DNA from 4 places in the Paenibacillus sp. ALE2 genome. Region 2 is predicted to be linked to each of the others. Evidence: predicted binding sites of a transcription regulator. Region 2 holds the regulator's gene; each other region holds the start of a gene.
What was found. The regulator Rex, encoded in region 2, represses fermentation and respiration genes when NADH is low (regulators of the CRP and FNR family bind a similar motif). The targets are predictions, from matches to a motif close to TTGTGAAATATTTCACAA.
Positions count from the first base shown of each region.

Region 1: nirB (nitrite reductase large subunit NirB) is a predicted target of Rex. The motif match lies at 927-944, and genes of this name have one in related genera.
Region 3: pflB (formate C-acetyltransferase) is a predicted target of Rex. The motif match lies at 1,440-1,457, and genes of this name have one in related genera.
Region 4: ACXHJ1_RS05565 (phosphoketolase family protein) is a predicted target of Rex. The motif match lies at 848-865, and genes of this name have one in related genera.

Region 1 is NZ_CM134213.1:818,491-820,700, reverse strand. Features, by position in the region: gene ACXHJ1_RS03345 (spore germination protein) at 1-734, opposite strand, end outside; gene nirB (nitrite reductase large subunit NirB) at 1,050-2,210, shown strand, end outside.
Region 2 is NZ_CM134213.1:4,050,463-4,052,672, forward strand. Features, by position in the region: gene dinG (ATP-dependent DNA helicase DinG) at 1-861, shown strand, start outside; gene ACXHJ1_RS17725 (redox-sensing transcriptional repressor Rex) at 889-1,542, shown strand; gene ACXHJ1_RS17730 (amidohydrolase) at 1,529-2,210, shown strand, end outside.
Region 3 is NZ_CM134213.1:3,894,384-3,896,593, forward strand. Features, by position in the region: gene adhE (bifunctional acetaldehyde-CoA/alcohol dehydrogenase) at 1-1,163, shown strand, start outside; gene pflB (formate C-acetyltransferase) at 1,491-2,210, shown strand, end outside.
Region 4 is NZ_CM134213.1:1,309,917-1,312,126, forward strand. Features, by position in the region: gene ACXHJ1_RS05565 (phosphoketolase family protein) at 1-730, opposite strand, end outside; gene ACXHJ1_RS05570 (GntR family transcriptional regulator) at 1,023-1,745, opposite strand; gene ACXHJ1_RS05575 (glycosyltransferase) at 2,021-2,210, shown strand, end outside.

The DNA.
Region 1 (2,210 bases), 2.5 Mb from region 2:
AATTTCTTCATTTCCAGACTTTTATTTAAACCCTGGCGTCGAAGCATCGAAGTGTTCTCACTTAATACTTCCGTAAAACCGATTCTGGGACCCCGAAGTAATGCTTCGGAGGTTGGCTCATTGACGGAGCGAATAGCGCCATTAGGAGAGCCCACCAGTAGTGCTTCCTTCATTCCTTCAATTAATAAAGCGGTATGCCCTAAAAGAATGAACTCGCTCAGTTCCTCCCTATTAGTAATTTCACTAATTTGTGTAAGTGGCATCAGGCTTTCTTTTATAAAAGAGTTACTTAACCCTTTCGGTTGTTCCTGTTGATCCTGAGCCTGCTGGCTCTCAAACATCAAGATTTCCATTACCTGTTCGCTCATAAGCTTTTCATCCTGCATACCTTCTATGAAGATTAACACGGACCGAGCCTGATATTTCTTCATCATAAACTCACGAAAATGCACATCACTATTTCCGCCTATAGCTTCACGAATAGCCTTTAAGTCGGCATCATATTTCCCTGTAATTTTAGGGCTCGATTCTTCATGCAGCTGATCAGTGTGCCCTTCGTTATGTTGATCAGAGAGCGGATGACCGGAAGAGTGTTTGGATTTGGCTCCCTTACTGCCGACAAGTGAATAAACCGAGGTGTTTATATAATAAATTCCTAAAGGAATAATCAACGCGAGGCCGGCTTGAAAGAGTGTACTCCAGCTAGGAAGATAAGAAATGATTTTAGACCACATGATGATTACCTCCAAACAATTCAATTCATGTTCCCATAAGATATAAGTTGTTCATAAAGTATTCCTTATAACGGTTGTATTTACACATGAATTGGAAAGATCATTCGATGACACTGCTATGATTTCCGCTCCTTACCTTAATCCCTTGAAATGGAATAGGGAAATCCCTAATTATTTTTAATTTTAACTACATTGTGATCGAAATCACATATAGACCTATCTGCTGTATTAAAATAGAAGCATAAACAGTATTCATAGGAACGTAGAGATGTCGTCGGATAGGAAGTAGCGTCGAATGAATGGAGGAACCGGTATATGATAAACAGTAAGAAGAAGCTTGTAGTTATAGGGAACGGGATGGCTGGTATCAATACGGTGGAACAAATTTTAAAATTAACAGATAAGTATGAAATTACAGTCTTGGGAAGTGAGCCGCATCCGAACTATAACCGGATCATGCTCTCTTATGTGCTGGAAGGTAGTAAAACAATAGATGATATTATACTGAACGATTTGCAATGGTATGCGGATCAAGGAATTACTTTATATACAGGAAAAATGGTTAAAAGCATCGACGGTGAGCACAAGAAGATTCGCACCGAAGACGGACTGGAAATTGACTACGACGTGGCTTTGGTAGCTACCGGCTCACAATCGTTTATTCTGCCTATTCCGGGTAAAGAATTACCAGGCGTTATTGGTTTCCGGGATATCGCCGATTGCTCGGCCATGCTGGAAGCGGCAAAGACCTATAAAAAGGCGGCTGTCATTGGCGGAGGTCTATTGGGGCTGGAGGCAGCTAAAGGCTTGGTCAACCTAGGAATGGATGTTACGGTCGTTCACTTAATGGAAGATTTGATGGAACGTCAGCTGGACCGGGAAGCGTCTGCGATGTTGAAAGCAGAACTGGAACGCCAGGGAATCAAGTTTGCTATGCAAATGCAAACTGCGGAGGTGTACGGTCAAGATCGGGTACAAGGATTGCGCTTCTCGGATGGAAGTGAGCTGGAAGCGGATTTGGTCGTAATGGCCGTCGGAATCAAGCCTAATATCCAGGTAGCTGTGGAAAGTGGTATGGAAACGAACCGTGGGATTGTGGTCGATGATTTGATGAAAACATCCTTGCCGGATGTATATGCCGTAGGCGAATGTGTTGAACACCGTGGGGTCTGCTACGGTCTGGTAGCTCCGCTGTTTGAACAGGGAAGTGTAATTGCCAAACATTTGGCAGGCGCGGATACCGAAGGTTATGCAGGATCGGTAGTTTCAACCAAGCTCAAAATTTCAGGGGTGGATGTTTTCTCAGCTGGCGAATTCATAACCCAGCCTGAACATACGGTGATTGTAGCAAAGGATGAGTGGAAGCACACATACAAAAAAGTGCTGCTTCGTGACAATAAAATTGTGGGGACTGTACTGTTCGGCGATGTGAGCGAATCTGCTAGTCTTCAGAAATATGTGCGTCAGCAAACGCCA
Region 2 (2,210 bases):
AGCCGCCAGTTGAAAGAAATGTTTTTTGACAAAAAAAGAAGTATTATTCTGACATCTGCTACTTTATCGGTAGATAAATCGTTTCAGTACATGACCGATCAACTCGGTTTGCAGGAGGCCGCAGATCAAGGACGATTAATGACGTCACAGCTCCCATCACCCTTTAATTATAGGGATCAGGTGTTGCTGGTCATTCCGCGAGATTTTCCGAGTGTGAAGGGCAGTGTAGGAGATGCACATTTTGTAGAGATGCTCGTTAGCTCTCTAGGAGCGACTGCCCAGGCGACGCGGGGGAGAATGCTCGTTCTGTTTACTTCCTATCGGATGCTCCGGCAAGTGTATGAGCCGCTCAAAGAGGCGTTAGCGTCCAGCGATATTACCGTGTTAGGACAAGGTGTGGACAGTGGGAGTCGCAGCAAGCTAACCCGCCGTTTTCAGGAAGCGAAAGCTTCTGTATTGCTGGGAACCAGTAGCTTCTGGGAAGGCGTCGATATTCCAGGGAAAGCTTTGACTTGTCTGGCTATCGTTCGCTTGCCGTTTCAACCGCCCAACCACCCGTTACTGGAGGCTAAAAGCGAGTTGCTCCAGCAGCAGAAGAAGAATCCATTTATGAAGCTGTCTGTACCACAAGCAGTTATTCGCTTCAAACAGGGATTTGGGCGATTGGTACGTACAGCGAGCGACCACGGAGTCGTCATCGTTTACGATACGCGTGTGATCGAATCCTATTATGGAAAGCACTTTTTGTACTCGTTACCGGGACCAAAAATGGAGCATATGCCATCGGAGCAAATGGTGCCCCGCATCGCTGAATGGCTCCAATCCGCCCCGGAGACAGAGGCACAACGGACGGACACTTAAAGTCCGTTACAATTAGGGGGAGCAAGTATGAAATCAGATAAAATTTCAGAGGCTGTCGTACGGAGATTACCCGTATATTTACGTTATCTGAATGCACTGCACAAACGGGAGGTGGCTACGGTCTCTTCTCAAGAGCTGGGACAGAGGTTAGATTTGAATCCGGCCCAAATTCGTAAAGATCTTGCCTATTTTGGCGATTTTGGTCGGAAGGGCATCGGTTACGATGTTTCTTATCTAATCGAGAAAATACGCCATATCCTGAAAATCGACCAGCAAATTAATGTAGTATTGGTCGGAGCAGGTAATCTGGGTCAAGCCCTATCGAACTATAATGCTTATTTAAAAGACAATATGAAGATTGTGGCGGTTTTTGATGCGTTCCCGGATAAGGTTGGGACCAGAATCAATACTTTGGTCGTACAGCCGATGGATGAACTGGAAGCGACTGTGAAAGAAAAAAATATACGAATCGGGATTATTACTGTACCTGATTTTGAGGCACAGCACGTAGCTGATAGGCTGATTGAGAGTGGAATTGGAGCGATTTTGAACTTTGCACCTATCATTCTCAAGGCACCGGCTAACATTCGGATACATGCCACAGACTTTACAACTGATTTGCTTAGCCTCGCTTATTATCTGGAGGACGGAAAGGAAGAAGCACAATATGACAGTGAATAAATGGATGATTAAAAACGGCTCGTTTGCCGTGAATGGACCCGAGGCTGGGGTAATCCATGGTTTTATGATTGTGGAGGATAGCCGTATTACTTACATTGGCGAGACTTTGCCTGCGGGTGAGGAAGAGACAGAAGCAATCGACGGCAAGGGGTTATTGTTTTTACCTGGTCTGATCAATACTCATGGTCATGCGGCGATGTCTCTGCTGCGAGGGTATGGAGATGATTTGGCACTTCAAGTGTGGCTTCAGGAAAAAATGTGGCCTATGGAAGCCAAGTTTACATCTACGGATGTGTACTGGGGAACTTCTTTGTCAGTGCTGGAAATGCTGAAAGGTGGAACCACGACTTTCCTGGATATGTACGATCATATGGATGAGGTGGCTCGTGTAGCTGAAGAGTCGGGCATTCGTGCAAGCTTGATGCGTGGAGCCATTGGACTCTGTTCAGAAGAAGAACAGCGGATCAAGCTAGCTGAGGCCGTGACTTTTGCGCGTAACTGGCATGGAAAAGCAGACGGACGTATCACAACAATGATGTCTCCTCATGCCCCATACACATGCCCGCCTGCGTTTATTGAGAAATTTGTTCAAGCAGCACATGATCTCGATTTACCATTGCATACGCACATGTCCGAGACGATCGCCGAAGTTGAACAAAACGTACGCG
Region 3 (2,210 bases), 160 kb from region 2:
CACGTGTAGCCATTATCACTGACCCTATGATGGTGAAACTCGGATATGTGGACCGTGTCATCCATTATTTGCACCAGCGTCAAACACCGGTTGCTATTGAAGTGTTCTCCGAAGTAGAGCCAGATCCATCGACAGTTACGGTAGAGCGCGGTACTGAAATGATGAGACGTTTCCAACCGGATTGCATCATCGCACTCGGCGGCGGTTCGCCAATGGATGCTGCTAAAGGCATGTGGATGTTCTATGAATATCCGGATACTGATTTCAATAACTTGAAACAAAAATTCATGGATATCCGTAAACGGATTTACAAGTACCCACGTCTGGGTCAAAAAGCACAATTTGTGGCTATCCCTACAACTTCGGGTACAGGTTCGGAAGTTACATCGTTTGCAGTTATTACGGACAAAAACCTGGGCAACACGAAGTACCCGCTGGCTGACTATGAGTTGACTCCTGATGTGGCAATTATTGACCCTGTGTTTGTATATTCGCTGCCTAAAACTGCTGTAGCCGATACAGGTATGGACGTTCTGACCCATGCTATCGAGGCTTATGTGTCTGTAATGGCCAATGATTATACAGATGGTCTGGCAATTAAAGCTATTCAACTGGTATTCCAATACCTGGAGCAATCGGCTCTGACTGCTGATAAGCTGGCTCGCGAAAAAATGCATAATGCTTCTACACTTGCAGGTATGGCGTTTGCTAATGCATTCTTGGGGATTAACCATAGTCTCGCACATAAATGGGGCGGACAATACCATACAGCGCATGGCCGCACGAATGCTATCTTGCTGCCGCACGTTATTCGCTACAATGCGAAAAAACCGACAAAATTTGCATCGTTCCCTAAATATTCGCACTTTGTTGCAGATGAGCGCTATGCAGAAATCGCACGCATACTGGGACTGCCTGCACGTACCACTGAAGAAGGGGTTAACAGCTTAATTGACGCGATCCGTAAGTTGAACAAAACACTCGGTATCGAGGAATCGTTCCAACAACTTGGTTTCGATCCAAAAGACTTTGAATCACGTGTAGATTATTTGGCTGACCGCGCTTTTGAGGATCAATGTACAACTGCAAATCCAAAGCTGCCGCTGGTTACTGAATTGGCTGATGTATACCGTAATGCCTTCTACGGACGCTTTGATCAATAATATAATAGTATGAAGAGGCTTGTAACTAAGCATTTTCCTATACAATACCAATGCAGGCTCTCTATATAGAGAGCCTCTTGGTTTGGGAAGGGAGGTGAACGGCAAGGCTAGAGGTATATGCGTGAAGCTAGGGAAAATAAAGTGACAAAAATCACTCATATTGTGATTTTTGTCACATACTACACTCTATCATTATTCTACAATAAGAGTGTAAGAAAGGTCCCGACACTGAGCGTAAGGCATCGGTGAAAAGGCCGGGCTCAAGAAATAGTTTAAACGTGAAAAAAATCACAAGTCCGGAAGACCAAACAATTTGGAGGGATTTACATGTCGGTGATTGAGAGAGAATTACAAGAGCAACAATCTGGCTGGAGAGGTTTTAAAAAAGGAAAATGGACTAAAGAAGTTAACGTCAACGATTTTATTGAAACAAATATCTCACCTTATGTGGGCAATGAAGAATTTTTGGTTGGTCCTACCGCCAATACAACTGCATTGTGGGAAATTGTATCTGATCTTACTAAAAAAGAGTTGGCAAACGGCGGCGTTCTTGATGTAGACGTAAATACGCCATCCACCATTATTTCACATAAACCAGGCTATTTGGACAAGGACAAAGAACAAGTTGTCGGCGTACAAACAGATGCTCCATTCAAACGTTCTTTGCAGCCGTTTGGTGGAATTCGGATGATGATCGATGCTTGTAAAGCCTATGGTTTTGAAGTGCCACAAAGCATTGTTGACATTTTCACTCATATTCGTAAAACACACAACCAAGGTGTATTTGACGCTTATACAGATGAAATGAGAGCAGCTCGTAAAGCTGGCATCATTACTGGTCTGCCAGATGCATACGGTCGTGGTCGTATAATCGGTGACTATCGTCGCGTAGCTCTGTATGGTGCAGACTTCTTGATCCAAGATAAAAAACTTCAATTGAAAAGCCTTGAAGTTGATTCCATGGAAGAAGACGTAATCCGTCTGCGTGAAGAAATTTCTGAACAAATTCGTGCTTTGAATGAATTGAAACAAATGGCTGCTGAGCAC
Region 4 (2,210 bases), 2.7 Mb from region 2:
CACCTTCAACAAAGAATGGTTCCCAACCCAAACCTTTAAAGAACGAGGTTAACTCTTCTTTTGATTGGCGAGACATAATCGTTGGGTTACTAATTTTGAAGCCATTTAAATGTAAGATCGGCAGCACTGCGCCATCCGTGATTGGATTGATAAATCGGTTAGAGAACCACGAAGCGGCCAATGGACCCGTTTCAGCTTCACCATCCCCAATAACAACAGCCGAGATCAGATTCGGATTATCTAAAATAGCACCTACACCATGAGAAAGGGAATAGCCCAGCTCCCCGCCTTCATGGATAGATCCAGGGGTTTCAGGCGCAGCATGTGAAGCAATACCGCCAGGGAATGAAAATTGTTTGAACAGTTTCTTCATACCTGGGATATCCTGCGTGATTTGCGGATAAATTTCGGTGTAGCTTCCATCAAGATATGAATTTGAAACCATAACTTGGCCGCCGTGACCAGGACCTTCAATGTAAAGCATGTTCAAATCATATTTATTAATAACACGATTAAGATGAGCATAAATAAAGTTTTGGCCTGGAATCGTGCCCCAGTGTCCAATAGGCTTAACCTTTACATCCGAATCTTTCAAAGGTTCTCTCAACAAAGGATTGTCTTTTAAATAAAGCTGACCTACTGAAATGTAGTTCGTTGCACGCCAGTATGCATCAAGTTTTTCCAAATATGTTTTAGACGAGTAATCTTCTAACACGGGTGATAAAGCCATGGTGTCCACTCCCTAGTAATTTTGTTTGTAATTTATTTCCGGAAATTTCATCTACATGTACATCATAACGCTACACTGAATTAATTCAACCTTTTTCACAAGTGATACGGTCCAATTTTGTGAAATTTTGAACATACTATGAAATATAAATTAAAAAGACAGTAAAAAAGCTCTTACATTAAAATATATAGCAGGATAAACCAATAAAATTTGTGATAAATGAAGAGTTTGCAGACTCTAATCCTTTTTCAAAACTATAAAAAAAAGACCGGAGAATTCTCCAGTCTTTTCATTAGTGTACCGATACAAAGGTATTAAATTTCAAATATTTGTAGTGAAATCGCATATGCGAAAATTCAAATGGGGTACCGTTATCCAAAAAGAAAACACCCTCCATAATGCCTACGGGTTCATTTTCTTTCAATTGCAGTAGCTTTTGATCATTCTCTTCAGACGGTTCTGCAAAAATAGATAAAAAGGATTTGGTGACGGCCAGGTTCCGCGAGTCCTCCAAATAATTAAAAATGGAACCCTCAATAATGGTCTGATTTAAATCCTGGACAATTTTAATGGGGATATAGCCCGTTTCGATCATAAATGGATCATCATCAAACAGACGCAAGCGAACGATTTTATAAACAAAATCATGAGTGTCCAAGAACAAATCGCGCTGTAGTTCTTCTGTCGGTGGAATGACCTCAAAACTCAATACTTTGATTTTTGGCTTTTTGCCATGCATTTGAAAATTATCAGTAACTCCTAGATTAGAGCCCTCGTAGTTAAAGATAGATTCATTTCTTATGTATAAGGGATTAATAAATGTCCCGGAACCTTGTTTTTTGAAAATAATTCCGACACTCTCCATTTTAGTCAGAGCACGTTTAATGGAACTACGACTAACCTGGTAAGTCTCACTAAGACTACGTTCATCTGGCAATCTCATATCTGCAAACTTTCCAGCGAAAATTTTCATTTTAAGATCGTCAATAATTTGCTTATAGACAAATTGTGTCATATAGTACTCCTCTTTCAGGTCTTCTATAACTCCATATAGTTTACCATAAACATGCCCATTTCATCTCATGTTTGTTTGTGTCCCTTTTACTTTACATCCTTATGCATAATGCTGCCATGACATATACATCACACCCACATTAACATCCGCATAGGACCAAGCCTGTTTCGAACTTTGTGGGTTGTTTGACTAGACCAGGCTAAAATCCTTGAATACATTGTTATTATTTATCTCGTTCAAAGGTTGTCTAATTAGAATGGTGGGGGGAGATCACATTGGCTATCCGCTACAGCGTCATCATTCCAACCTATAATCGCGCCCAGCAGCTGTTGCTCACACTCGCTTCATTTGAATCACAAACCTACCCGAAGCAACTATTCGAAGTCATTGTAGCTGATGATGGTTCTACAGACGGAACGAAAGAAATGGTCGAAGGCTTCAAAGCATCCTATCCTCTTATCTATG